Regions from separate parts of the Solibacillus sp. FSL R7-0668 genome, predicted to be linked through region 4. Evidence: riboswitches for the same ligand, from Rfam matches in the RefSeq annotation. Region 4 holds a riboswitch; each other region holds the start of a gene.
The links. Region 4 has a riboswitch for cobalamin ahead of MKX47_RS02520 (ABC transporter substrate-binding protein). Riboswitches for the same ligand answer to the same signal wherever they lie in the genome.
Positions count from the first base shown of each region.

Region 1 (7,384 bases), 1.1 Mb from region 4:
ATCTTCATAAATTTCAGAATCAATATGAAAGACCTTTTGTAATAGCGGGGATTGAAGAATATCGCGTGGTGCACCTTGTACTAGAATCTCCCCATCCTTTACCACATATAATTTATCTGAATAACGCGCCGCATGATTTAAATCATGGAGCACCATGACAACCGTTATTTTCAATGTCTCGTTTAATTCCTTTATGAGCTCCATTACTTCAACCTGGAACGAAACATCTAAAAAGGTCGTTGGTTCATCGAGCACTAATATTTTTGAACGTTGGGCTAATGCCATCGCAATCCATGCACGTTGCTGTTCACCACCAGATAATGTTTCTACATAGCGGTAGCGTAAATGCATTAAGCCTGTTTTCTCAAGTGCCCAGTCAACAATATCCCAATCTTCTTTTTTTAGTCGCTTTCCAAATTTCATATGCGGATAACGCCCATATGATACGAGTGTTTCCACGCGAATATCACCGGTTATCGTTTTTTTCTGTGGTAAAATAGCCACTTCTTGTGCAATTTTTTTTGTATGGATTGCTTGCAATGACTCATTGTTCAGTAATATCTTACCAGCATCAATTTTCACACAGCGGGTAATCGCTTTAATGAGCGTCGTTTTCCCTGAACCGTTTGGACCGATGATTGTCACGACTTCTCCATCATTTACGGTGAAGTTTGCATTTTTTAGTGCAAATTTTTCTCCATATTTTACAATGAGATTTTCTGTCGTAATTCCCATTAATGCTTCACCTCACGTTTTCTTAATAAATGTAAGAAAAATGGTCCGCCTAATGCCGACATGATGATCCCTACTGGAATTTCAATCGGTGCAAACATCGTCCGAGCGAGCGTATCACATAAAATCAGCACTCCCGCACCTAACAGAATCGATCCTGGAAATAAATATCGATAATCCGAGCCAACAAAGAGGCGTGCAATATGTGGCACAATTAATCCAACAAAACCAAGTAGACCAACCACACTGACCGCGCTCCCTGCGAGCAATGAAGATAATGCAATGAATAAAAAGCGTGTTCGTTCAACATTTAATCCAAGCCCTGTTGCCACCTCATCACCCAGCATTAAAATATTTAATTTGTTTGAAATCATCAAGAGCAACACAATGCCAAATAAAGAATACGGTAAAACAAGTAAAACATCTTGCCATGTTACTGCTGATAATCCACCAACTAAGAAGTGAATTGCGCCTGCGACACGGTCTGGATAAAAAGTTAGCAAGGAATTGATACCCGCACCTAATAAGGAGGAAATGGCAACACCTGCTAGAATCATTCGTGTCGGTAATACGCCATCCTTCCATGCAAGTGCATAGATAAAGAGTGTTGTTGCCAATGCACCTAAAAATGCACCAAATGGAACAAAATAATACAGTGAGGGATAGAGCATTAGAATAACTAATGCTACAAGCCCTGCACCTGAGGATACCCCGATAATGTTTGGTCCTGCCAATGGATTTCGCATAATCCCTTGTAAAATTGCCCCCGATAATGCTAGCGAAATCCCAACAAGCCCTGCAACAATCGTACGAGGGAGACGGACATTATAAATAATTTGATATTGCATCCCCTCAGGCTTATGCAACAATATATGAACAATCTCCATAGGACCGATTTTCACAGCCCCAAAGCCAATGCTTACAAAAATACTAATAATAAGTAAAATGGCAAAACTAATTAATGCCCATAAGCGGTGCTTTTTATGTTCAACCTTTTCTGTTGTAGTCATCCGATTCACCTACGAATTCGATTATTCACCGTATAAGTGCTGTGCTAAACCTTCATATGCCTCTGCGTAGCGCTGGTTTGCTTTATACATATAAATATCTTTTGGTAAGAAAATGTAGCGATCATTCTTTACTGCTTGTAAAGATGCCCAAGCTGGATTTGACTCTACATCTTGCTTTAATTTATCGTATACAACATCCATATCACTTCCTGTTGTTTGAACGAAAATGAAGTCTGGATCCTCTTCAATAATTTTTTCCATACTAAATGAGGTTTCGCTTAATAAATTGTTCGATACATCCGCAATATTCGTCGTATGTAAATCCTTTAACATTTCTCCTACATAGGAATCTGTCCCACGTGCTGTAATTGATTTACCACTTGCCATCATTAATAGCACTTTATAATTTTTATCCGTTGGTGACTCCGCAATGATTTTTTCAATGGCTTCATTCACCTGTGCTACATTTGCTTCGTATAAATCCTCACGCTCTGTCAGTGCCGTAAAGACACGCGCTAATTTATAGTAATCTGCTTTAAAAACAAAGTCTAACGCAATCACTTTAATACCATTTTGCTCAAAGCTTGGTACTAATTCCATATGGTGTGCAGAGTTCCCGTTAACAATTACAACATCAGGCTCTAAAGATAAAACTTTTTCTAAGCTTACTGCACCAAGTGTTCCAACGATTTCAGCATTTTCAGTTCCTGGTACTGGCTTGTCACCTGAGGGCTCGATAGTCCCCACAACTTCACCACCACTCGCCATCCAAATATCTAAGTATGAGTTAAAAACCGAAACAACACGTTGCGGATTTTTTTCAATCGTAATTTCTTGTCCACGAGAGTCTGTGAATGTTACATCCTTGTCGGTAATTGTTACGCCATGCGCTTCCTTAACAACGCTTTCATCTTGCTGATTCGTTTGTTCAGATGCCTTTGTTTCCTTCACATCTTCACTTTCTCCTGAGCATGCAGCGAGCCCAAGTGATAGCATCAACACTGTCAATAATGATGCCCATTTTCCTTTTTTCATGTTCTTTTCCTCCAATTTGTCGATTTTTGGGCACAAAAAAAGTACCCCGACCAATCGTAGCTGGGATACTTAGTAAACATTTGGAATATTTTCTCCAATGCTTGATTCACTTCCGCAAAAATAATGGCTGAAATATAAAATTCCTCCATTAGCAAAAATAATCGTTTCAACTAGTCGTCCCCTTCCCTCCGAAGGTCCATTGCTATAACAGTTAGGCAGGTTTCCTGACTTCTCGCGTCACTTTACTCTCAGAAACCTTCCCAGAAATTTTTCCAGTGGCATTTTATCTGATTTCATCGGCGATTACAGTAGCGGGGGCTGTATTGGCTTTTCACCAATTTCCCTATTAATCTTTGTAAAAAAGAACCTAATGTTAATTATTCAATTTGTACATTACACAACTATGTAATATTTTGTACGAACAATACCATACCATAAAAAAAACCAAAAATAACATATCGGAATTTTCACAAAATAGAAGTATAAGTTAAGAAAACTAAAAATTCGCTTACTTAAATATTTTATTCTGTATAAGGTAATAAATTTTCTATCGGCATCAAAACAAAGAAATTTCCTCATACTGGGCACTTCCCAGCATATACCCCCAAACATTTTCAATTTCATCGCCATGTAATGCCGTCAACAAGCAGGCTAAGGCCATGCCATGTGTTACGACCGCAATTTTTTCGTACGGCAATGCGGATACTTGTTGATGAAAATGAAGCATTCTCGCCGTTACCGCTTCAAAAGATTCCTGTTCTTGTGCAATAAAGGATGCCGGATGTTGACTGTATGCCTGATAGTTTTTATCCTCCTGTAATTGTACAATGTACCGCCCTTGCCAATCCGCTAAATAGATTTCCCGAATCGCACGACATTGCTGAATTTCTTTTGATGGAAACATCCATTCAGCAGATGTAATCGCCCGCCGCAAATCACTACTAAAAACAATGTCCGGCTGCCATTCGACGGCCTTTGCCTGCGCTATTCCCCGGTTCGTTAATGGCGAATCCAGCCAGCCCTGCAATTTTTGATGTTCATTCCAGCTCGTTTGACAATGGCGATAATAGCGAATAATTTTTGACATAATGATCCATCTCTTTCTGACAACGCGCCCAAATTTCCTCTGTTTTTACTGCAATTCGAAACCATTGTCCATTCAAGCCCGCATAATTTTTCGTATGCCGAAGCACAATTCCCCGCTTTAATAAGTATATGAAAAAATGGTCGGCATCATATTGCTCGGGAAGTTTAAACAATAAGAAATTCGCGGCACTATTACTGTATGGACATTGAATTGAACGAAAATAGCGCTTCATTTTAGCTAGTAATTCAGAACTATAATCAACCGATTCTTTAACAAATTCCTGTTGCTTGATGCATTCACTTCCGAGAGCCAAGGCAATGGAGCTAACATTCCAATGTGGTAAATAGGGGCGTAATTTTTCAACTTGCTGACCGAGCACATAGCCAATTCGCACACCAGCAAGTGCATACATTTTCGTCAGCGAACGGACGACAAGTAAATTCGAATAGCTTGTAAGTAATGGAATGACAGACTCCGCTTCATCGGTCCAATCCATAAACGCCTCATCAATGACAAAGAGACATTGTGGATGGGCAGCTACTAAATGATGAATCCACTGTTTTTCTAGCACAACACCCGTTGGATTATTTGGATTACAAATATAGCAGGCTGTGACCTTTTCCAATTGACTGTTTAATTTATCCATATCAAATTTATAATAGATTATATCCTCTGCAATAAGGGTATATACTGTGCAATTTTGTTGGGATAGCGTGCGTTTATACTCAGAAAAGGACGGCTCAAGCACCAATATATCCTGTCCCTGAAAATGCTGCGCTAGCACCATCAACCCTTCCGCAGCACCATTTGTTACTAACACTTGCTCACACTGTAATTGATGGTGCTGTGCAAGCTGCGAGCGGAGGGGCTCTGCCAATTCATTTGGATAGCTTGCTAATTGATTAAGTAAGTTTGGCCAAATTGCTTGAATCGCTTTTGGTATCCCCATTGCGTTGACATTTTCACTAACATCGATCACGTCGTTTGGCATGTCGATTTGCATTGCTTCATATAAAGCCCGCGCATTTGCCCCATGTGCAGGTAATAGCATAGATGATTCCTCCTAATCCTAAAAATACATATGTACAGCGCTGCATTTGCTGAATTGCTTGTAAAATGTGCTGCTTACCCATTTCCTGGAGCGGCTCCCCCATATAGGCACGAAACGATTCCTTTTGACCGTAGCGATTAAAGCCGCCTAAGCGAATCCCTAATTGGTAGGCTGTTGCGGCTTCTAAATACCCACTATTTGGGCTGGGGTGCTTTTTGGCATCACATAGCCAGTGCTTTAGGCGCTCCATAAAAGGTTTTTTCGAATAATTTTTACTAACGAGCACAATGATAAAGCCCGAAATACGACTTGGTATAAAATTGGCGATATCATCTAGCTTTGCTGAATAATAGCCAAAATCAGCGTAGCGTTCATTGTTGTAGCCAATCATCGAATCCAGCGTATTGATTGCTTTATAGCCCCAAGCACCTGTTGCGCCAAATAGCAGCGCATAAAAGAGCGGGGCAGTCACACCATCGCTTGTGTTTTCCGACACCGTTTCAATTACCCCGCGGACAATTTCCGGTTCATCTAAATGCGCCGTATCTCGCCCGACGACCCAGCTTAAATAACGGCGCGCCTCTGGTAAATCCTCTTTTTCTAACGCATCATAGACAAGCAGTGCTGCCTCCTTTAACGACTTTTGAGCCAAAGCTAAGCTAATAAGCAGTACCTCAACAGCAAGCCATAGCCATATATGTACTTGAAATGCCAGCAAAACGATAGCCAAAACAAAGCCAGTCGATAGCGTAACCGTTAGCAGCATCGCAATAAAGCCCTTTACTTTACGGCGAGTCCCTCGATTAAGCTTCCGTTCCACGAGCGAGATAAAATTTCCAATATAAATGACAGGATGCTTCCATTTTTTCGGATCCCCGAATACAGCATCCAGCACAGCAGCTACTAAGCCTATCCAAAAGTATAGCATACGATTACTCCCTCCTTGAAAATAGCAAATACCGATGCACAAAATTGTACATCGGCTGTAATAAACAGAATCCCGAAAAAGATTATGACGTGCGCTCTAATGCAAGCAGTTCATAAATTTTCGTCATATTTAAATGGGTGCGCACATGTTGATCTAACATTTCATAAGCCTGCTCTCGGCGTTCAAAATCCGATAAAATTTCCGTTGAAACAATCGGCAAGCCTTTGTTATCACGAATTTTATTGAAATAATGACGTGTGAACGCCCGATTTTGGAAAATACCATGAACATAAGTGCCAATGATTTTCTCAGTATAAACACCATCTGTACGACCATCCGCAAATTCAATAAAGGGTTGAACCGGCACACGGGCTTCACTCCGCCCAAGATGGATTTCATAGCCACTGATTTCATGACCTGTACAGCTAATCCCCGTCACTTGAACCGTTTGCTTTTCTTGAATAAATGTCGTTTCAATTGGAAGTAAGCCGAGTGCCAAATACGTGCCACCCTTGCCTTCAATGGCCTGTTCATCTCTTAATGTTTCACCAAGCATTTGATAGCCACCACAAATTCCTACAATTTGGACTTCTGTATGCTGCAATTGTAAAATCCCTTGCATAATGCCCGTTTCCTGTAACCATAAAAAATCCTCTACCGTATTTTTGGTACCTGGAATGATGATGACGTCCGGCTTTTTTAATTCTCGAATGGATGAGACAAAACGGACACCCACACCCGGTTCCTCAAATAGTGGATCTAAGTCAGTAAAGTTTGAAATATGTGGTAGCCGAATAACTGCCACATCAATATCAAACTCACTCGCAAGTGGTTTTTTTAAACGCAAGCTAGATAAGGCCATTGAATCCTCGGCTTCAATTTGCACATCGATATATGGAATAACACCGAGCACCGGGATATTTGTATAATTTTCAAGCCACTCAATACCGCTGTCGAGTAATTCCTTCATCCCACGGAATTTATTGATAATGATGCCTTTGACGCGGGCACGCTCTGCATCATCTAATAGCATTAATGTGCCAATGAGCGAGGCAAACACACCACCACGCTCAATATCAGCTACTAAAATGACCGCCGCATCTGTTTCATGAGCCATACGCATATTGGCAATATCACGATTTTTCAAGTTAATTTCAGCGGGACTTCCTGCACCTTCAAGGACAAGCACATCATATTGTTGTGCCAATCTTTTTAGAGAGGCGCGCACTTCAGGCATGACCGTTTCCACAAAATTTTCTCGGTAGCTCATGGCATCCATATTTGCATAATGCTTCCCATGTAAAATGACCTCTGACACCATTTCCCCTTTTGGCTTCAATAATATCGGATTCATATCTGTCGTTGCCTCAATTTTGGCAGCCTCTGCTTGCACTCCCTGCGCTCGTCCGATTTCACCACCATCTTGGGTAATGTACGAATTCAACGCCATATTTTGTGATTTAAACGGGGCAACCTGATAGCCATCATTGGCAAATATGCGACAAAGTGCCGTACAGAGCACACTTTTCCCTACATCCGAC
Region 1 is NZ_JBBOUU010000001.1:1,654,910-1,662,293, reverse strand. It holds gene MKX47_RS08015 (ABC transporter ATP-binding protein) at 1-735, opposite strand, end outside; gene MKX47_RS08010 (FecCD family ABC transporter permease) at 735-1,742, opposite strand; gene MKX47_RS08005 (ABC transporter substrate-binding protein) at 1,764-2,777, opposite strand; cobalamin riboswitch at 2,975-3,163, opposite strand; gene MKX47_RS08000 (histidine phosphatase family protein) at 3,334-3,864, opposite strand; gene MKX47_RS07995 (pyridoxal phosphate-dependent aminotransferase) at 3,815-4,915, opposite strand; gene cbiB (adenosylcobinamide-phosphate synthase CbiB) at 4,872-5,843, opposite strand; gene MKX47_RS07985 (cobyric acid synthase) at 5,926-7,384, opposite strand, start outside.
Region 1: it holds a riboswitch for cobalamin, as region 4 does, so the genes downstream of both, MKX47_RS08005 (ABC transporter substrate-binding protein) here and MKX47_RS02520 (ABC transporter substrate-binding protein) in region 4, are expected to answer to the same signal.

Region 2 (7,384 bases), 1.1 Mb from region 4:
ACTGCGCGTTTTCCATTTCATCTAATGTGAAATGACGGCAGCGTTCATTTTCGCCTTCTAAATTTTCTGCCACAAAAGCATCATATTCGGTCATGCCAAACGCTTTTAAATACGTCGCAATCGCGTTTGGAGAGTTTGTTTCATCCGTTAAAATGGCGACCTTTTTTTGACCGTCAATTTTTTGCGCCAAGCCTTTCATTGACCGTCCGTGTACACTCGTTACATACGCATCTTGCCAGCTTTCCTGCAATTTTGTAAATGCTAATTGGATGGAGCTTGTATGCGGATAAATTTCGATCGCTAGCTTTTTAGCTAATACATTTCCTAAACCGTAAAACAACGGATCCCCTGAAACTAAAATGACGACATTGCGTGTCTCGAGCTGTAATTTTTCTACAAGTGGCTTGATTCCGCCTTTAATCGGTATTTTTTCTCCTTGATACTGTGGAAAAAACGCTAAATGCCGTTCACCGCCAACAAGTACTGCACTTTGTTCAATCCAATCCATATATTGTGGTAATAGATTTTCAATACCGCTATCCCCGATACCAATCATCTTCATCCAATTTGTCAATATTCTCAGCCTTTCCTAGTTGCTCTCCATTCATTGCATAAAGCGTTGTGGAGACCGTTAGTTTTCCTTTTGCATGATCAAGCGCATAATAACAGCAATTGCGACAGAGCGCCTCAAAGAAACCAGTATTTTCCTGCATAATTTCGCCTGCCTGTGAAGCGGTATTTGCATGAAGAATTTCGAATATTTGCTCGTCAGTCGCCCCAGATTTTTTGGCCATTTCCGCTAAAAACGCTAAGCTTACAGGCGCACTTTTGGAATGCACCATCATGACCCCCTGTGCGACCTTCGAAAATTTCCCCATCATGCCGACAAGCGAGACATTGGGTATAGCCTTACGTGCAATATGCTTGAGCGTAAAGCCGACAAAGTCCCCCATCTCAATGAATGCTTCTTCTGGCAAATCGGGGTATTGCTTCATCGCATATTTTTCACTGCGCCCTCCCGTTGTAATGACTAAATGATCGCAGCCAGCCTCTTTTGCGACGCTAATAGCCTGTACAATACTTGCCATATAGGCAGAGCTTGAAAAAGGTACGACGGTTCCCCGTGTTCCTAAGATGGAAATGCCACCAATAATCCCGAGTCGACCATTCAATGTTTTCTTGGCAATTTCTTCACCCTCTGGAACCGAAATGATGACTTCAATCCCTTGCTCTAATTGAAATTGCGCCACCATTTCATCCACAACACCAAAAATCATTTTTCTTGGCACTGGGTTAATTGCGGCTTCACCGACTGCAACGGGCAATCCGGGCTTCGTTACACGCCCTACCCCGATGCCTCCATCTAAATGAACACCTATTTTTTCGACGAAGCGTACCGTGCTTTGAATTTTCGCCTGATGTGTTGCATCTGGGTCATCCCCGGCATCTTTAATCGTCTCACACATCACTTCATTATCTTTCACTACATAAGATGCCACTTTAAAGGTGGCATCTTGCCCAACAGGTAAATGAATGGTTACATCATTTGGTATTTCCCCTGTCACAAGCGCATGCAAGGCTGCTTTTGTCATTGCCGTAGCACAAGCTCCTGTTGTATAGCCATGCCGCATTTGTGATGGGTCTTTCTTATTCCGCTTGCTTTCTACGTTCATCTGCCATAAGTGAGATGGCATTGAGTGCTGCAACGGTAACGGTACTGCCACCTTTTCTTCCTACGTTTGTAATGAATGGAATGCCTTCTAAAATGGCTAACTCTGCCTTCGATTCCGCAGCCGATACGAATCCTACTGGCATCCCGATAATTAAATCTGGTTTTGCCAAGCCCTCTTTAATTAGGCGAATTAACTCAAGTAATGCAGTAGGTGCATTGCCAATCGCATAAATGCCACCCTCTTGAAGCTGCGTTGCTTTTTGCATAGAAATGATTGCGCGTGTTGTCCCTAATTTTTTGGCCTCAATCGAAACGTCCTCATCCGCGATATAGCAATGCAAATCCCCACCATGCTTTTGGAATCGCTTACGTCCCGAGCCACTTTCAATCATTTGTACATCTGCAACGACATGACGCCCCGCTAAAATTGACTGAATTCCTGCTTCGATCGCATCCTCCGTAAAAATCATGCTGCGTCCTAATTCAAAGTCCGCCGATGCATGAATGACACGACGAACAACTAACCATTCCTCATCTGAAAAAGGATGCTCGCCCATTTCCTCTGCGATAATCGAGAAGCTATAGTCGTAAATTTTGTCTGGATCAACCGTTAGTGGTACGAAATCCGTATTAAAGTTCATATTTGCCATTGATAATGCCCCCTAATTTTTCTTGTACTTCCTCAAATGAAGTACATTTATTTGCATAGTGTATTTTTGGTCGCTTGATTAAAATGACTGGGATGCCTAGCTCGAGGGCTGCCTCCATTTTTTCATCAACCGAACCAACCTTGCCACTTTCCTTTGTAATAACAAGCGTTGTGTCATATTGCTTATAAAGCGCCGTGTTTAGCTCTTTTGAAAATGGACCTTGAATCGCTATGATATCGCGCTGTATCACGCCCAGTGCATCACATTTTTCCATATTTTCTTTGTTTGGCAGCATACGACATACAACGCGGATATTTTCTTGACCTAATAATTTTGCTGTAAAGATTGCTAACGTTTTACTGCCTGTTGTCAGCATGATTGTCCCCACATGCGTAGTAGCTAATTGTGCCGCCTCTTCATATGTTTCAACTTCCGTTACAAGTGGATCAACAAACTCTTGCGTTGGACGCTCGTAACGAATATAAGGAATTCCATTTTCTTGTGCCGCAGCCATTGCCGTTTTCGATGCTTCTTCTGCATAAGGATGACTGGCATCGATAATAACTTGAACCTGTTTATCACTAATCAACTCGGTCATTTGTTGTACAGATAATCGTCCAACATGATATGGAATTCCTTGCTGTTGTAAGCTAGATGCTGCCGAATCTGTGACAACTGTTGCGATTAATTCATAGCCCTTTTGTTTCAATTTCACGGCTAACTCCCGTGCGTCGCTTGTACCCGCTAAAAATAAAATCATGCTTCCTCCTAGTCCCCGCAAGGCGCTTCTTCTACTTTAATTTTGCATGCCATATCGACATACTCGAAGTTTAAGATTTTTTTTACGCGTTTAAAGTATTTAAAGAAACGTTCATTTGGATGTGCATTTGCTTGATAATCCGCAACAATCTCAGTTAATAATGGAATTAATTGTTCGGGTGCTAGACCTTCTAAAACAGGCTGAGCTGCATGTGCTGTACGCCCGACTGGTTTTGAGCCGATAAATAAATCGAATCTTTTCTTGCGATAGACGATGCCAATATCGTCGAATACAGCACGGTAACACGCCATGCCACAGCCGTTGATCCCAACATGCAATTCTTTCGGCATCTTCAAGCCACCAAGCGTTTCCATAATCTTTTCCGCGTACGGGATGGATTCAGCTTTTTCGCCATAGCAAAAATCACAGGCCTTCACGATGACAACATCCCCCACCGGTTGGACGAGCAATCCGGTTTGTTCAACCGTTGCTACAATTTTTTGTGGATCCATGCTTGGTACTTTAACCACAAGACGGTGATCTGGTGTATATTCCATCGTACCTTTTTCGCCTACAATTTCAGCTAATGTCACCATTTGCTGTGGGGTAATCATTTTATTGGCAACCCCTGGAGACACAGCAAATTCAAAAATGGACTCCTGCTTTTGCTGCACTAAAAAAGGATTTTCCACCTTTTCCTCTGGTCGAACAAGCGCCAATGCTTCATTCGCTAATTGCAATGAGCTCCATTCCGTTACGCTCACATTCGTTGTTTTTTTCTCAATCGCCTCTATTTTTTCAAAGCCTTCCTTTGCCTCACCTGTTTCTTGGTCTAATGCCCATGGTTCGGCTTCCTTCTTCAAGCGTTGGTGTGGTTTTAATAGTTGCTTTTCTTCACCTAATGTATATTTTCGCTGATAGCCACGCGGTGTGATGATTTTATTGTCATAGTAAAAGGTAGAGGAATTTCCTACAACAACAGTCGTCAGCATGCCTATATCATGCTCTAACATTTCGGCAAGTGTTGTTAACACAATATCCTGAGTATCGCGATAGGCTGCCTTCACCAATCCAACCGGCGTATCGGGCGCACGATATTTCAACAAAATGCGTTGCGCTTCTACGATTTGTCTTGTTCGTCTACCTGATTTAGGATTGTAAAACGCAACGACAAAATCGGCCATTGCTGCTGCTTCAATTCGCTTTTCAATCACTGTCCACGGTGTTAAATGGTCACTCAAGCTAATCGTACAGCTATCATGCATAACGGGGGCACCAAGCAAACTTGCACAAGAGTTAATCGCGGAAATCCCCGGCACTACTTCCACTTCAATACCCGTTGCCTCTGTCCAGCCCTTTTCAATTAGCACCTCATATACAAGACCGGCCATCCCGTAAACACCTGAGTCTCCACTTGAAATAACCGATACGATACTTCCTGCCTCTGCCTGCTTAACCGCTTCTTGTGCACGCGAGACTTCCTCAGTCATCCCTGTACTTACAATCGTTTTTGCCGTTACTAAATGTTCAATCAAGTCCACATATGTTTTATAGCCCATAATGTGTTCACTTTGTTGCAGTGCATCGACTGCACGCTTTGTAATATGCTCTCGATCACCAGGACCAAAGCCAACAACAAAAATTTTTCCCTTTTGCATCCAAACACCCTCCGTATAGAAATGAAAAAATGCCCGCACCTACTTTTTAGAAAAAGAGGTACGGGCAAGTGAAATTGTATACGGATTAGTATAAAAAAACACAAAAACATGATCATGTTTCGCCTACACTTCTCCCTCCGAAAAGTAAGTATCGTTTAAATAAGCAGGTTTCCTGGCTCAAGCTTCATTTTACTTTCACATCTTCCCATCGATTGACAGTGATTGTTGTGATTTCATCAGCATTTACAGTAGCGGGGGCTGCATTAGATTTTCACTAATTTCCCTTTTACCTTACATAAAAATGTAAGCACTCATTTAAATTGCAAATTATTTAATTAACATTCTTAAAGTAACATACTTCATTGGTATTGGATATAATTTTTTCACTTTTATAACAATTCATGTATAAATCTAAGAGATATCCGGCGTATTGTATTATTCATGTTTCGCATGATCAATCGCCTGATGCAATAAATTCATTACATGCTCATCATCACTTGAATAGAACATTGTTGTCCCTTCACGTCTAAACTTGACGAGGCGTAAATTTTTTAAAAACCGCAGCTGGTGTGACACTGTAGATTGGCTTAAATTCAAGCTTTCTGCTAGATCGTTTACGGCATATTCTTTACAGCATAATAAGTTTAATATTCGAATACGTGTTGGATCACTTAATGCTTTGAAGGTCTGAGATACTACAAATAAGGTTTCTTCATCTAATTCATGGCGTACTTGATCCATTTGCTCGTTCATAAATTGCCTCCTTAATGATGGTGATGGTGATGTCCACCTGCTTCAGCCTTTACCGTACAATACACAGAATCGCCATGTTTATGGCTACTATCTTCCATCTGAATAGTCGCGTGTTGAATATTGGCGTGTAATAGTTCGTGTTCAATATGTGCGATAATGGCACTACCTTCTTTTATTGTTAAGGCATCATCCAATACAATATGACAAGTCAATGCGTGTAAGCCACTCGTAACCGCCCAAATATGAAGATCATGAACGCTGCGCACCTGCTCATGTCCTTGAATAATGTTGAGTACGTCTTCACTATTGACCACTGTTGGTGTTCCTTCCATTAACACATGTAGTGAATTTTTCGTTACGGAATAGCCACCACGTAATACAAGCAGTGCTACAATAACACTTGCCAGTGGATCTGCCCAGCCAAATCCGAAAAACATCATTAACAATGCAGCAATAATCGCCCCTACCGAACCAAGCATATCACTAATTACGTGTAAAAATGCCCCACGCATATTTAAATTTTCTTCTGTGTCTCCACCTTTTAGCATAATCCATGCAACTAAAATGTTCACAAGCAAACCAATGACACTAATAATGAGCATCCCTGTCGTCGCTACTTCAGGTGGATTTTGAAAGCGATCAACCGCTTCATAGAAAATATAGAGCGCAATCGCAACAAGTGTTACCCCGTTTAGCATGGCAACTAATATTTCAATCCGTTTATAGCCAAATGTTTTCGACATCGTCACCGCTTTTTCCGAAATGATAAAGGCTAAAAGCGCAATCGCAAGTGAAAGTGCATCACTAAACATATGCCCTGCATCAGATAACAGCGCCAAACTATTCGTTACTACCCCACCAATTGCTTCAACAATCATAAAGCTAAAAATGATAATAAATGAAATGAGTAATGTTTTTTTATTCGCACCATGTGAATGGTCATGTTGATGTTCAGCCATAAAAACAACCTCCTTCTTTATATGAACATATATTCATATACTAATATTATTACTTTCCTCATTTTTTGTCAATTCCATTTGAAAAAGAAACTGCACGAAAAGTAAATACTTATCGCACAGTGCTTCTTCATATATTCATAATCCGCTGTAGCCAATTTTTCGCGGTGATAGAAATTAGGAACGAATGCTAAAACTGTTACATCGTGTTGTCCTCTCACCCCTAGAATTTATTTGAAAAGTAGATTTAAGTTCGCCATTTCAATCGCTGAAATCGCGCTATCATAGCCTTTATTCCCGGCTTTTGTACCCGCGCGTTCAATCGCCTGCTCGATATTTTCCGTCGTCACAATGCCAAAAATAATAGGTACGCCTGTGTCTAAAGCCACCTTAGCAATCCCTTTTGCGGCTTCATTGCACACATAATCATAATGCGTTGTTGCCCCGCGTATTACCGTTCCAAGGCCGATTACCGCGTCATATTGCTGTGTCTCTGCCATTTTTTTAGCGATAAATGGCACTTCAAATGCACCTGGTACCCAAGCAATATCGATATTTGCTTCCTGTACATCATGTCGCTTTAAGCCATCCAGCGCACCCGATAATAGCTTGTCATTTATAAATTCATTGAATCGTCCTACAACAATACCAATTTTTAGTTCTGTCCCAATTAATTGTGCTTCAAAAATTTTTCCCATAATATCGCTCCCTTTATACCAATGATTGTGTGATATATTGCGTTAATTGTTCGATTGAAATAAGTTTCATGTCCCATTGTTCAGCCAATTTCTCTAATTGAGGCAGTCTTGCCATTGTGCCATTTTCGTTTAAAATTTCACAAATAACCGCCACTTCCGAACTATGACAAAGCTTAGCCAAATCAACGGCAGCCTCGGTATGACCACGTCGCACAACTACCCCACCTTCTTTTGCAA
Region 2 is NZ_JBBOUU010000001.1:1,642,459-1,649,842, reverse strand. It holds gene cbiE (precorrin-6y C5,15-methyltransferase (decarboxylating) subunit CbiE) at 1-562, opposite strand, end outside; gene MKX47_RS07950 (cobalt-precorrin-5B (C(1))-methyltransferase) at 537-1,673, opposite strand; gene MKX47_RS07945 (precorrin-8X methylmutase) at 1,648-2,322, opposite strand; gene cobK (precorrin-6A reductase) at 2,303-3,082, opposite strand; gene cobJ (precorrin-3B C(17)-methyltransferase) at 3,091-4,740, opposite strand; cobalamin riboswitch at 4,886-5,070, opposite strand; gene MKX47_RS07930 (ArsR/SmtB family transcription factor) at 5,176-5,493, opposite strand; gene MKX47_RS07925 (cation diffusion facilitator family transporter) at 5,505-6,452, opposite strand; gene ribH (6,7-dimethyl-8-ribityllumazine synthase) at 6,680-7,147, opposite strand; partial or broken gene ribB (3,4-dihydroxy-2-butanone-4-phosphate synthase) at 7,182-7,384, opposite strand, start outside.
Region 2: it holds a riboswitch for cobalamin, as region 4 does, so the genes downstream of both, cobJ (precorrin-3B C(17)-methyltransferase) here and MKX47_RS02520 (ABC transporter substrate-binding protein) in region 4, are expected to answer to the same signal.

Region 3 (7,384 bases), 1.1 Mb from region 4:
CTTCTAAGCCAAGCGCTAACATAATTTCCGTTACATGTTGATTTAGTGAAATCGCTTTTGTTGGTGCTTGCTCATAAACCGTTGTCACACCTTCGTTTTCAATTGTGACCGCCTCTTGTTGTACTGGTTCTTCTGCACTCGATTCCTTAATTTCTTTTTCATTATTACATGCGGTTAATACCATCAATGCCAATAACGCTATTGTTGCTACAATTCTCTTTTTTGTAAATTTCATTCTATAATACTCCATTATTGTGATTGATAAAAAATATATGTAATTTTTCTGTATACGGATTTTTTGAAATACCCGCTTTAACAGAAAACACATCCCCTAATAATGCCACAGTTAATAACTTATCTGGGGGGCCTTGTGCCACTAATATTCCATTTTTCATTACAAGCAGTTCATCACAATATGCTGCTGCTAAATTTAAATCATGTAAGGCAGCAATGATGGTGATCGGTAAATTTTTCACGAGCTCCATTAGCTGTAATTGATGCTCTACATCTAAATGGTTTGTAGGCTCATCTAGAACTAAAATATCTGCCTGTTGTGCAAGCGCACGAGCCAACATAACTCTTTTCTTTTCGCCCCCCGATAATTCCTGTAGTGTTCGATTCTCTAAGTGGCTAATATCTGCAAGCTGCATGCATTCTTCGACAATCGAAAAATCCTCTGCCTTATCGGTTGAAAGCCATTTTTTATAAGGTGTGCGCCCCATCAACACTAAATCTCTTACAGTGAAATCAAACAGTAATGTGGATTCTTGACTAACAACCGCCATTTTTTGTGCAAATTTCTTCGCTGAAATATCCCATATTTCATTTTCATGCAGTGTAATTATGCCCGCTGTTTGTTTAAAATGCCGATAAATTATTTTTAACATTGTCGATTTACCACTACCATTTGGACCAATTATTCCGACAAACTGACCCGCTGCTATCTCAAGGGAAATGTGACGTAGAATTTCCTTTTCTTGAACGGAAAATTCAATGTTATCTAGTTTTAACAGCTTAATCACCCTCTCCGAACGTATATCTTTGTCGTCGTAACATCCAAATGAAAAATGGTCCGCCACATAGCGCTGTTAATATTCCAATAGGCATTTCTTCTGGTGCAATAAATACTCGAGCCCCTACATCTGCCCACACAATAAATATGGCTCCTAACAATGCACTAAACGGTAAAACAACTTTATAGTTCGAGCCAACCGCCATCCTTACAATATGGGGAACAACTAACCCAACGAAACCGATGCTTCCACTAACTGCTACTACAACGCCTGTTAGTAACGAAACCGTAATAATAATAAAAATCCTAAAATACTCGACATTTATCCCCATAGTATTAGCCGTTTCTTCTCCTAGTAATAACGCGTTTAATTGGCGATAATTACTCCATAACAAAATAAAAACAACGACTAAAACAATACTTGGAATCACTAAATTAGACCATTTTGCACCAGCTAAACTGCCGAGCATCCAATGCATCACTGCCTGAATGCCCCCTTGCTCCTTCGACATCATTAAAATAAAATTAGTTACTGCACTAAAAACCATTGAAATCGCAATCCCTGCTAATAAAAGCCGTATGACAGATGTTCGCCCATTCACACGTGCTAATAAAAACACTAACGACACCGCTATAATTGCACCTACAAAAGCTGCAAAAGATAAAGCATAGACACCTAAAAAGCTGAACATGCCTAATAAAATCACTGCAGTCGCTCCAACAGAGGCACCCGATGAAACCCCTAAAATGTAAGGATCGGCAATTGAATTTTTTACCAATGCTTGAACAGCGGCTCCACAAATAGCTAATGCCGCACCGACAATGGCTGCTAAAATAACGCGTGGTGTCCGAATTTCCCAAATAATAATTTGCTGTGCATTTGATGCAAATACATTATTAGTGAATCCTAGTTTATAAAACAATACATCAAAAATAAGTGACTGCGTAATCCCTACAGAACCAACTAAAATGCCTCCAATCATAGAAATTGCGAGGATTATACTAAAAAGCAATAAATATACATAAATTTTTCTTTTACTCATGAATTTCTAGCGGCTCCCAGCTAATAATCGCCGCATAAAATATGTGACGGTACTCGATCATACCGTTCTGTTTTTTTATAAATGGTGCTAAGGCAGCCTTTACATGCTCGATATCAAAATGCTCATTCAGTATTTTTTTACTCTGCGCAGCGTATAACGCGTCCTCATTTTCGTAGCGATATATTCGCTCCAGCTTTAGCATTTCACAATCAGCATAAATCCCAAGCTGGTAGAGCATATTGACGATTTGAATATAATCACGACGAGGGTATTTGATTTCATAGCCAAATGTTTTGTGTAGTACCTCGTAATGTGGCTGAATCGGTCCTGTTGTTAGTCCAATAATCGCACGCTTTTTCGCGAGGGCATTCATTTTTAAAAGCGTTTCATTCATTTCATACATGCGATAATAGCAATTCACACCAATGACTACATCATGTGGCTCCAGCACGGCTTCTTCCCATTTTGCATGGACAAACTGTACCCTTTCTTCTTCAACGAAATACTGTTGTAAATAATGGAGCACGCTTTTTGAGCCATCTACTAATGTTAATTTCTCAACATCCTCTTGTAAGGAAAATGTATAGTTACCCCAACCTGGTCCAATCTCGATGCAGCTAGCCTTTTCTGGGATATGGCGCTTCATTTTGTCATAAATTTGTTTGGTATGGGCGTCGGTTTGCTTATACGTTTTCTTTTGCATCGATTGCGCCCAAAATGCTTCTTCTAAATCGTCATTGATCATTCGTTCTGGCATCTTGCCATGCCAATCATGCATACCTGCTTTCCATTGCTGTTCAAAATCGATTGTTAGTGGGGATTCCTTCATCTAATGAATCTCCTTTCATTAGGAAAACGTTTTATTTTCTTGAAACCAAGCAATTTGATCGTGTAATTGCACAACCTCGCCGACTAAAATCATTGCGGGATTTGTAATTTGCGTCGCGGCTATTTGCTCGCGTATTGTAGCAAGCTGGCCTGTGACCGTACGCTGATGATCGGTTGTTCCCCATTCAATTACGGCAACCGGGGTTTGTGCTGATTTGCCATGTGCGATGAGCTTTTCGGTAATGAGTTCAATATTCCCAACCCCCATATAAAAGGCGATTGTATCGATTTGTGCTAACGCATTCCAATGTAAATAATCCTGGCCCTTTTCCTCACGTCCATGCCCCGTCACGATGGCAAAGCTGTTTGAATAATCACGATGCGTCACTGGAATACCAGAATAGGCAGGTGCTGCAATACCCGCCGAAATCCCCGGGACGATTTCAAATAACACATCACGCTCCTTTAAATACAGTGCTTCCTCAGCGCCACGACCAAAAACAAACGGATCGCCCCCCTTTAAACGGACGACTTGCTTATTTCCTTTCGCATGACTTACAAGCGCTTCGTTAATTTCTTGCTGAATAAGCGCGTGCTTTCCAGGTTCTTTGCCACAATAAATTAACTCGGCATCTTTTTTGGCATGCTGTAAAATGACCGGATTGACGAGACGATCATATAAAATCACATCCGCCAACTGAATGCATTCGAGCGCACGAATGGTTAGTAATTTCGGATCTCCTGGACCCGCACCAACGATATATACAAAGCCGTTCACATTGATTCACCCTCTACTAATTGTTGTAAAAATTCCTCACAGCGTTCCAACTGCTCTTGCTGCACCCACTGTAATACTTGTGGCTCCAAAAGGGCTGCTAATGCACGACGCTTGTCTTCCCCTTCGAATCGAGCTAAGATGGTTTGTCTTCCACGCTTTAAAAAAGCAACATAATTTTCATAGCTTGAATCAAATTGCTCACTTAATTGCTGTTTTACTTGTCGGGTAAAGGCTGGGCTTGCTCCAGAAGTGGATACGGTAAGTACAAAATCACCACGGCGGACAACAGCCGGGCTTATAAAATCCATTCGTCCATTGACATCCGCGCGCGTGAACAATTGCCAATGCTGGGTGGCCTGTTCGATTTGATCATTGACTGCCTCATCATTTGTTGTAGCAAAAATGATCATCGCATCATCTAAGTCAGCTGGCTCGAAATATTTATCACGCCAATTTATGACACCTTGTTGAACAAATTGTTGCAAAGTCGCTGTTAGCATTGGGCTAATTACGGTAATGACCGCTTTTGTCGCCAGTAAGCTCTCTATTTTTTGTGTCGCCACATGCCCCCCACCAACAACGACGATTTTTTTATAATCGACATTGAGCATAACAGGGAAATAACTCATCTTCAGTCCTCCTAAGTTGTTACGATTATTTGCGAACAATCATACAAGATAAATAGTTCAAATCCGTGCCGCGTAAGTTTTCAACATCCCAAATTACTTCTTCATCGGACGTCACCTTTGTCACAACATGGGTATTTTTTATTAAATTCATTTCTTCCAGCAAATCTAGCATTTGATCTAATACCTTCGCGATTTTAATAAATACGATGCCATCATGCGTTTCAAGCACTTTACGCATCTCTTCTTTATTCGTCGTTGCGGGAATCATTGCCACATGATCATCGCCATCTGCTAACGGAATATGAAGGCGATTCGCTGTTCCATTAAATGAAGAAATACCTGCAACGGATTGCATCGGTACATCTGGATGCTGTGCTTTCATTAATTTCATCAAATGAATATATGTACTAAATAGCATTGGATCCCCCTCTGTAACAAAGGCTACATCCTTACCTTCCTGTAAATAGGCATAAATTTGTTCGACCGATTTGGCCCATTCCTGCTGTAAGGTGTCCTCATCCTTCGTCATTGGAAATACGAGCCCTAGCATGATTTTTTGCTGTGGGTCTACATAGAGGTCAATAATTTTTTGGGCATAAGATTTACTACCGCGCATTTTTTTCGGGTATGCAATTACAGGACATTCCTTTAATTTTCGAAAAGCTTTAATTGTTACTAATTCGGGATCCCCCGGGCCAACGCCTACTCCGTATAAAGTTCCTAGTGTCATTGTTTACTTCTCCTCTTTAAAAAAATTCATAAAAAAAAGCCTATTTCCGGCAAATGCTAGAAATAGGCATAAACATCCTTATAAGTATATAAAAATACTAAATAAACGTAATGGTCGCCGTCCTTCTCCCACCGAAAAGTCGTGTTGCAATAATAAAGCAGGTTTCCTGGCTCAAGCGTCATTTTACTATCACATCTTCCCATCATTTTGACAGTGATTAATTGTGATTTCATCAGCTATTACAGTAGCGGGGGCTGCATTAGATTTTTACTAATTTCCCTTTTACCTCTTATAAAAAGAGCACTTTATTACAAAAATTATGAAGTTAACGTTACTCTACCATGCTCGTATTATTTTGACAATAACAATTGCCGAACAATTATTACGATTCAAAAGAAAAAGAAGTTAAAACTAGCGAGCTTTCCCCATGAACGACAAATTAGTTTACATATTTCTCGACAAAAACTTCTTTTTTAGAGAATTCAAAAAAATAATGATGACAAATAAAAAAACAAGTGATACTATTTTCTTCACATGGTGAAAATTGAATGATTTTTGGTGCTTTTACGAGCTTAATAGGGAAACCGGTGCAAATCCGGTGCTGTCCCGCAACTGTAACTTGGAGTATTACATAATACGTCACTGCATTTTTATGCGGGAAGACATGTACTACGTTGAAGAGAAGTCAGGAGACCTGCCAACAATTAAGTTATTCAACCCTACGAGGATAGGTGCGTGAAACAAGCTAAACCGCTTGCTTTTTTGTGATGCACTTTTACTCTTAAAAGTGTATTTTTTTATGCACTTTTTTTCATCAAATAAGAAAAAAGGAGTAAAAACATGAAGCAATACTTACCAAAACTTGCTTACTTTGGCGTCGTTTTATTATTTATGCCAAAGCAAGCACATGCCATGCACATTATGGAAGGATTTTTACCAATTGGCTGGGCCATTTTCTGGTTTGCCCTATGCCTACCATTCCTTGTAAAAGGTCTAAACGTAATCCGTTCCATCGTGAAAGAAAATCCAGAAAGTAAATTATTACTTGCCTTATCAGGTGCCTTTACATTCGTCTTATCGGCGTTAAAAATCCCATCTGTAACGGGAAGCTGCTCTCACCCTACTGGTGTTGGGTTAGGCTCGATTTTATTTGGGCCATTTGTGATGAGTGTTTTAGGATCGATCGTTTTATTATTCCAATCTATTTTACTGGCACATGGTGGATTAACGACTTTAGGCGCCAATATTTTCTCCATGTCGATCGTTGGTCCATTTATTGCTGTAGGGGTCTTTAAGCTCGCAACAAAATGGGGATTATCCTTTAGCGTTGCTGTATTTTTCGCAGCCATGCTAGGTGATTTAGGCACCTATGTCATGACTTCTGTCCAATTAGCATTAGCGTTCCCAGCTGAAGTTGGTGGCATTTTAGGCTCATTCCAAAAATTCGCAAGCATCTTTGCGCTTACGCAAATTCCTTTAGCCATTAGTGAAGGATTATTAACTGTCATGATTATGAACTTCTTACAAAAATATAATATGAAGGAATTAGTTCAGCTTCGTATTTTAAAGGCAAGGGAGAGCTAATATGTTAAAGAAAAATTTAATTTTACTTTTAGGTGTCGTTGTTCTGGCAATTATCCCATTATTATTTTTACAGGATGCCGAATTTGGTGGGGCTGATGGTGAAGCCGAAGCAGCCATTACTGAAATCGCAACGAATTACGAGCCATGGTTTAGCGCTATTTGGGAGCCTCCAAGTGGGGAAATTGAAAGTCTATTATTCGTTTTACAAGGCGTGATTGGTGCACTCATTATCGGCTATTTCATTGGCTATATGCGCGGAAAGCATGCGAAGGATCATGCTGAACATTGATTATTTAGCCAGTCATAATGCGCTTCACAAGGTGGTAGCTAGTCAAAAAATGGCGTTAAGCTTTATCGGGCTATTCATCGTAACATTATTTCGAAATAACATTCTGTCGGTTTGGACACTACTCTTTATGAGTAGTGTCATTATCTTTTATGCCAAAATCCCCTGGAAATCCTATGTAAGCTTACTCATTGCACCGATTGGCTTCGTGTTAGCGGGGGGTATAGCCATTGTCATATCGATCACCTTGTCACAGTCTGTTCCGGCGCATACATTATGGCATAGCTCGCTTTTTGGCATACAGTTCTTTATATTGCCGAGTGATTTATTGCGAGCCATCACGCTATTTTTTACCGCAATTAGTGCGACAAGTTGCTTGTACTTTTTAATTTTAACAACACCGATGTATGAAATTAGTCCCGTACTTGCCAGATTAAAAGTGCCAACCATTATCATTGAATTAATGGAGCTGATGTATCGGTTTATCTTTTTAT
Region 3 is NZ_JBBOUU010000001.1:1,668,728-1,676,111, reverse strand. It holds gene MKX47_RS08105 (ABC transporter substrate-binding protein) at 1-235, opposite strand, end outside; gene MKX47_RS08100 (ABC transporter ATP-binding protein) at 237-1,013, opposite strand; gene MKX47_RS08095 (FecCD family ABC transporter permease) at 1,015-2,055, opposite strand; gene MKX47_RS08090 (class I SAM-dependent methyltransferase) at 2,048-2,884, opposite strand; gene cobA (uroporphyrinogen-III C-methyltransferase) at 2,903-3,661, opposite strand; gene MKX47_RS08080 (precorrin-2 dehydrogenase/sirohydrochlorin ferrochelatase family protein) at 3,658-4,290, opposite strand; gene cobI (precorrin-2 C(20)-methyltransferase) at 4,316-5,020, opposite strand; cobalamin riboswitch at 5,160-5,343, opposite strand; cobalamin riboswitch at 5,560-5,736, shown strand; gene MKX47_RS08070 (energy-coupling factor ABC transporter permease) at 5,861-6,604, shown strand; gene MKX47_RS08065 (energy-coupling factor ABC transporter substrate-binding protein) at 6,606-6,893, shown strand; gene cbiQ (cobalt ECF transporter T component CbiQ) at 6,880-7,384, shown strand, end outside.
Region 3: it holds a riboswitch for cobalamin, as region 4 does, so the genes downstream of both, cobI (precorrin-2 C(20)-methyltransferase) here and MKX47_RS02520 (ABC transporter substrate-binding protein) in region 4, are expected to answer to the same signal.

Region 4 (7,384 bases):
GCAAAGAGTCCCTAAGGGAGCATCGCCAGCCTCTGCCTTATGAATAGACCGAACGAAGGAATGTACGCGCATCAGACGCCTAGAGATATGGGAGGGTCCGTCATCATAAGCAACGCAGAGATCCAAAAGTGCATCGATATAGCGCACAGGATCAGAGGGATAATTACCATTTACTGGTTTATCCTATAGCGAAGCGTACGGACTGTTTGTAAAAAAAATCAAGAATTACAAAATAACGATAGATGTACGTGTCGAAAAATATTTTTTGGACACTCGAAAACGGTGCAAACCATTGATATATCAACATTTATAGAGGGAGGGGATAGCATGCTGGAAGTAAAAAATGTGCATAAAACTTTTGGTGGAAATGAAGTGTTAAAAGGGGTCGATTTAACGATAGCTAAAGGCGATGTAGTTGTCATTTTAGGGCCGAGTGGTTCAGGGAAAACGACCTTGCTACGCTGCATAAATTTTTTAGAGCATGCAGATGTGGGGACTGCCCATTTTGATGAAATTGCGGTGGATCTACATAAAGCCTCGAAAAAGGATATTTTGGCTATTCGTAAAAAAACGGCTTTCGTCTTTCAAAATTATAATTTGTTTAATAATAAAACTGCGCTTGAAAATGTGGCAGAAGGTTTAATTATTGGGCGCGGCATGAAAAAGGATCAGGCCTATGACATTTCGAAAACAGCGCTCGATAAAGTCGGATTATCGGCGAAATATGATGCTTACCCAAGTCAGCTATCAGGAGGCCAACAGCAGCGTGTCGGTATTGCACGCGCGGTCGCCTTAAATCCAGATATTATTTTATTTGACGAACCCACTTCTGCACTCGATCCAGAATTGGTTGGCGAAGTGCTAACGGTGATGAAGGATATCGCAAAAGAAGGGACAACAATGCTCGTAGTGACACATGAAATGTCATTTGCTAAGGAGGTGGCCAACCGGATAATTTTCATGGATGGTGGTCATGTTATCGAAGAGGGCTCACCACATGAAATATTCGTGCAGCCAAAAGAAGACCGCACAAAGCAATTTCTACGCCGCGTCCTACCAGAAGAATACACGTATCATATTTAATGAATTAAGAGGAATTATCTGAAAATAAGTATAAGTTTGCGTACAAAACGAAATTTATCCGCTATAATAAAAGATAAATTTCATATCGATTGTAAAGGTTCTTATTCAACAATAAGAAGTAATAGGGAAATCGGTTAAATGCCGATGCGGTCCCGCCACTGTAAATGCGAGTTTAAAGCATGATGCCACTGTATCATACGGGAAGGCGCTATTAAACGTTTGAACGCATAAGCCAGGAGACCTGCCTTTATAATGCCCAAAGATACGCCTACGAGGATAGGATGTGGCAGATAAGTTCCGGTTAGTTGAATTTTATTTGCATACGTAAAGCTTCCTTCTCATATGAGGTGGGGCTTTTTCTTTTTGCTAAATAACAGGTGATCAGGGCTTATGAAACAATGAGCACAGTAGATGTGTTTTCTAAATCCAAGGAGGCAGTTTTACAATGAAAAAATGGCAAGCACTTTCTTCAGTAGCCGTATTAACAGTAGCATTAGCAGCATGCGGCGAGGAAGAAGCAGACAAAGTAAAAGAAAATGAAACTACCGAGGCAACAGAGCAAGCCCAATTTCCAATTACACAAATGGATGCATTAGGCAAAGATATTACAATCAAAAAAGCTCCGGAGCGTATTATTTCACTCGTTCCATCAAATACAGAAATCTTATTTGGCTTAGGCTTAAACGATCAAATTATTGGTGTTTCTGACAATGACACATACCCAGAGGAAGCGTTAACGAAGGAAAAGGTTGGCGGCATGGAATTTAATTTAGAGCAACTCATTGCCTTAGAACCCGATTTAGTATTGGCGCATGAATCAGGTATGTATAGCTTTAATGAAGAAGCGATTGCACAGCTAGAAGCAGTTGGGATTCCGGTATTTGTTGTGAAAGATGCTAAAACATTTGAAGAAACATATACGACGATTGAGCAAATTGGGCGTTTGACAAATAAGGTACAAGAAGCGAACGATATTATCGCTTCAATGAAAGAAGACATTGAAGAAATCGAAGTGAAGGTGGCAGACTTAGAAGAAAAGTCGGTATTTATCGTTGTTGGTACAGACCCTGACCTTTATGCAGCAGGGCAGGATACCTTTATTAATGAAATGTTAGAAGTACTAAATGTGGAAAATGCTGTACCCGAACTAGGCTGGCCAATGTATAGCGCTGAGCAATTCGTCAGCAGTAACCCAGATGTTATTTTAGCGACGTATGAAAATGATATTGAGGAACTTACAACAAATGATGCCTATGCAGAGATGACTGCGGTGAAAAACAGCAACGTAAAATTAGTGGATGCGGATACGACAAGTCGTCAAGGTCCACGTCTAGTGGAGGGCATTGAATCGATCGCGGAGGCTATTTATCCAGAGGTATTTAATGAACAGTAAATATTCAATCGCCTATATTTTATCGATTGGATTACTTTTAGCGAGTATGTGGATTGGGATTTCATTTGGTTCGGTCGACATTCCGCTCTCTACTCTGTGGGATAAAACGACAGACCCCGTTGCCTACAGCATTCTTTGGAAAATACGAATGCCACGTGTTATTTTAGCGGCATTAATTGGTGCGTCTCTTGCAATTGCGGGAGCTGCCTTCCAAGGTTTGCTGAAAAATCCATTAGCAGACCCGTATACACTAGGCGTTTCCTCGGGAGCTTCTGTTGGGGCTGTAATGACGATTTTTTTAGGTATTTCGATTCCATTCCTTGGCTCGTTTACGCTCCCAATCTTTAGTATGCTAGGCGCGGCGATAACAATTGTCATCGTGCTTCTGTTTGCTCGTTTAGTAGACCGTACGATGAAAATGGAAACATTGATTTTAACTGGAATTATTTTTAGTTCATTTTTAGGTGCCTGTATTTCATTGATGGTAGCATTGACGGGCGAGCAGCTGCGTGAAATTATCGGCTGGTTACTTGGTAGTGTGTCGATGCGTGGCTGGCCCTATGTGAGAATGGTTATACCGTTTATGATCATTGGCGCATTAATTATTTGGCTGAATCGTCGCGAGCTAAATGCAATGGTTTACGGTGAGGAGCGCGCGCAATATTTAGGAGTCAATGTAAAGCGTAGTAAATATATGATTTTAGCAGGAGGCTCGATTTTGACGGGTGCTGCGGTTGCGGCGTCAGGAACGATTGGCTTTGTTGGGTTAGTTGTGCCGCATATGATTCGTATTTTAATTGGTGCAGATCATCGACATTTGCTCAGCCTTTCGTTTTTAAATGGCGCGAGTTTGCTCGTAATTTGTGATTTAGTGTCGCGTACGATTATCGCGCCAATCGAATTGCCGATAGGTGTCATTACGTCCTTTATAGGTGCACCAGTATTTGCGTATATTTTCTTTAAGCAACGTAGAAAGGGTGTTGCATAATGTTACAGGTAAATGACTTAAGCGGTGGCTATAGCGGCAAGAGTGTTGTGAAAAATGTGACGTTTCACGTGAAAAAAGGTCGAATTTTGGGGATACTAGGTCCGAATGGTAGCGGAAAATCGACATTATTAAAAATGATTAGCGGCATTATTAATCCCACTACGGGTGAAGTATTAATCGAAAATCAGCCGATTAAAAGCTATGATGTGAAGCAACTAGCCAAAAAAATGGCGGTGCTCCCACAATTAAATGCGAGTACATTTTCAAATCGTGTTTATGATGCGGTTTCACTAGGTCGTTACCCCCATCAAACAGGCTTTTTTTCGACTTGGTCAGATGTGGATGAACAGATGGTACAGCATGCTATGGAAAGCACCGGTGTTACGCGCTACAAGGAGCATTATTTAGAGTTTTTATCTGGCGGCGAGCAGCAACGTGTATTTATCGCACAGGCACTGGCTCAAAACTCGGAGCTCCTTCTGCTGGATGAACCAACGAATCATCTAGATATCGCGCATCAAAAGCAAATTTTAGATATGATTCGTCTGCAAGTAGAACAGCATGGACTAACGGTTGTGTCGATTTTCCACGATATCAACTTAGCCTCGTTATATTGTGATGAATTACTACTGTTAGAAGATGGCGAAGTGCGCGCATATGGCTTGCCACATGAGGTCATTTTACAGCAGCAAATTGCCGATGTATATAAGGCGCGAGTTGCAACGTATCCACATCCAGAAGTACCAAAGCCACAAATTACAATGCTGCCTACGAATGAATTACAGCGTGAGGAAGCGCGAATTCAAGTAGCGAATTTTACAATTACGAACGCATATATTCAATTAAAAGCAAATGCACCATTAAAGGTCATTTCATCAGCAGTGCATAATGCAGGAATAGGCTGGTATGATACATTTTTAAATCGTTCGATTGCGCCAGACTATGATATATACAGTGTAGAAGAAGAGACGGTTAACTTTTTAGTAGCTAATCATTTTGCGCCGACGAGTACGGTTGTGATGCTGACCGCTGTAGCCACAAAATGTGTGGAAATTCAGTCGTTTACACAGCATGATTTAGAAGTAATCATTATGGTAACAGCGGGTGTTGGCAATAGTGTCGATGTGACGAAGACTTATTTACGCGATGAAGAGCCGCATGCTGGAACGATTAATACATGGGTAGTCATTAATGGTAAGCTAACAGATGAAGCCTTTATTCAAGCGATGATTACCGCAACGGAAGCAAAAACAAAGGCACTCGCGGATCAGCAAATTAAAGATGCCGTGACAGGTACGATTGCAACGAGTACCGCGACAGATAGCATACTGATTGCAGCAACACAGCAAGGGCAAGAGCTACCCTATGCAGGACCTATTACAGAAATCGGTAAATTAATCGGGCGCGGTGTTTTCGAAACGACGATAGCGGCAATAAAAAAGTATCAGCAATTCATTGAACATGAGTGAAAGGGAAGGGTGAGTGCGATGAAATTATACACAAAGCAAGGGGACACGGGGAAAACAAGCATAATCGGGGGTCGTGTTGACAAAGATCATTTACGCGTCGAGGCATATGGGACAATTGATGAACTGAATTCCTTTATCGGAAAAGCCGTTTCAGAGCTAAATCAGGAGAAATTTGAAGACCTTATCAAAGATTTAACAGCCATTCAGCATGAGTTATTCGATGGTGGCGGCGATTTAGCGAATGTCATGAAAGAGCGTCATTATAAGCTGAAAGAGGAGCCAATTACGATTTTAGAAGAGCGAATTGATGTGCTTTCAGAAGAGGCACCAGCGCTACAGCGTTTTATTTTGCCAGGTGGTGCACCCGCAGCAGCAACGCTTCATATTGCACGTACGGTAGCGCGTCGAGCCGAACGTCAAACGGTGTCCTTAATGAAGGAAATTGAAGACGTCTCACCGGTTGTCCAAAAATATTTAAACCGTTTATCGGATTATTTATTCGCGGCGGCACGTGTTGTCAACCATCGCTTAGATATTCCGGATGTCGAGTATATTCGTAGCGCCAACGTATTTAAATAATGTAAAAATGCTAGCTTAAACAATGAAAATTGTCGAGCTAGCATTTTTTGTGTATTCATTTAATTTTCAGAATTAATGACGAATTTTGTTGACTGAATGCTCATTCATAATTACAATGGATTTATAGATTAATATGGAAATAGAGATTGTTATTAGTGAAAAATAACAAAGGGGTTTAGCTTTCAGTTTTCTAGGGGGGAAAAGGATGAATACATTTTTAATTATTAACTGGATTGCATTTATTGCTGTGTTGGCATATGCGCTTGGCTTATTCGCATATCTCTTAAAAACACGCTACGCCTATGTACAATTAGGTCGTAAAGAAGAATTCAATATTAAAATGTCACAGCGTATTAATGATATTGTCGAAAAGGTATTTGGCCAATCGAAATTATTGAAAGACAAAAAGATGGGTCTTGTACACGTACTGTTTTTCTATGGATTCTTGATGGTACAGCTCGGTGCGATTGATTTGATTTGGAAGGGGTTAGCACCAGGCTCTCACATTCCTTTGGGTGGCTTATATCCAATGTTTACATTTACACAGGAGCTTGTTGTTTTAACCATTTTAATTGCGGTAGCGGTGGCATTTTACCGTCGTTATTTAGAAAAGCTGGTCCGTTTAAAACAAGGCTTTAAAAATGGTTTAGTGTATTTATTCTTATCTGTTTTAATGTTTGCGACATTGTTTGGCAATGGCTTTTATTTAATTTGGCAAGATCACGGCTTAGCAGGTTCTGAGCCAGTTGCGTCTGCGATTGCGTGGGCATTCCAGTGGATGAGCCCAACAATTGCGGCAGCAGGGTTCTTCATCATGTGGTGGGCGCACTTACTGGCATTATTAGCATTCCTTGTGTACATTCCACAAGGCAAGCACTTCCACTTAATTACGTCGATTTTAAACGTTTACTTCAACCGTCAAGAGCGTATCGGTACATTACGTCCAATTGACTTTGCGGCATTAGAAGAAGCTGAAGATGAAGAAAGTATGCCACCACTGGGCGTAGGGAAAATTCAGGACTTCACACAAAAGCAAATGTTGGATTTATATTCTTGCGTAGAGTGTGGGCGCTGTACGAATATGTGTCCAGCGACAGGGACAGGAAAAATGCTGTCACCAATGGACTTAATCGTTAAACTACGTGATCATTTAACATTCACAGGTGCGGTGGAAACAAAGCAAAAGCCTTGGGTACCATTCCAATTCTTTAGCAACACACAAGGCAATCAGCTAGCAATGGCTGCAGGTGCTGAAGGTGCGGTGATCGAAAATATTTACAGTCCATCATTAATTGGGGATGTCATTACAGAAGAAGAAATTTGGGCTTGTACAACATGTCGTAACTGTGAAGACCAATGCCCAGTTATGAATGAGCATGTCGATAAAATTATTGATTTACGTCGTTATTTAACGATGACAGAAGGAAAGGTTAACCCGGATGCACAGCGCGCGATGACAAATATCGAGCGTCAAGGCAATCCATGGGGCTTAAACCGTAAAGAAAAAGAAAACTGGCGCGAGCTAGATGAAAAAGTGCATATTCCAACAGTAAAAGAGCTGAAAAAATCAGGCGAAGAAATGGAGTATTTATTCTGGGTAGGCTCGATGGGCTCATTCGACAATCGTTCACAAAAAATTGCATTAGCCTTTGCGCGTTTAATGAATCAAGCTGGCGTGAAATTTGCGATTTTAGGCAACAAGGAGAAGAACTCGGGGGATACACCACGTCGCTTAGGTAATGAATTCCTATTCCAAGAAATTGCTGGGGAAAATATTGCAGAGTTCGAGAAAAATAATGTCAAAAAAATCGTAACAATCGATCCACATGCCTATAATATTTTCAAAAATGAATACCAGGATTTCGGCTGGAA
Region 4 is NZ_JBBOUU010000001.1:524,553-531,936, forward strand. It holds gene MKX47_RS02515 (amino acid ABC transporter ATP-binding protein) at 328-1,083, shown strand; cobalamin riboswitch at 1,162-1,346, shown strand; gene MKX47_RS02520 (ABC transporter substrate-binding protein) at 1,529-2,476, shown strand; gene MKX47_RS02525 (FecCD family ABC transporter permease) at 2,466-3,464, shown strand; gene MKX47_RS02530 (adenosylcobinamide amidohydrolase) at 3,464-4,933, shown strand; gene MKX47_RS02535 (cob(I)yrinic acid a,c-diamide adenosyltransferase) at 4,952-5,512, shown strand; gene MKX47_RS02540 ((Fe-S)-binding protein) at 5,718-7,384, shown strand, end outside.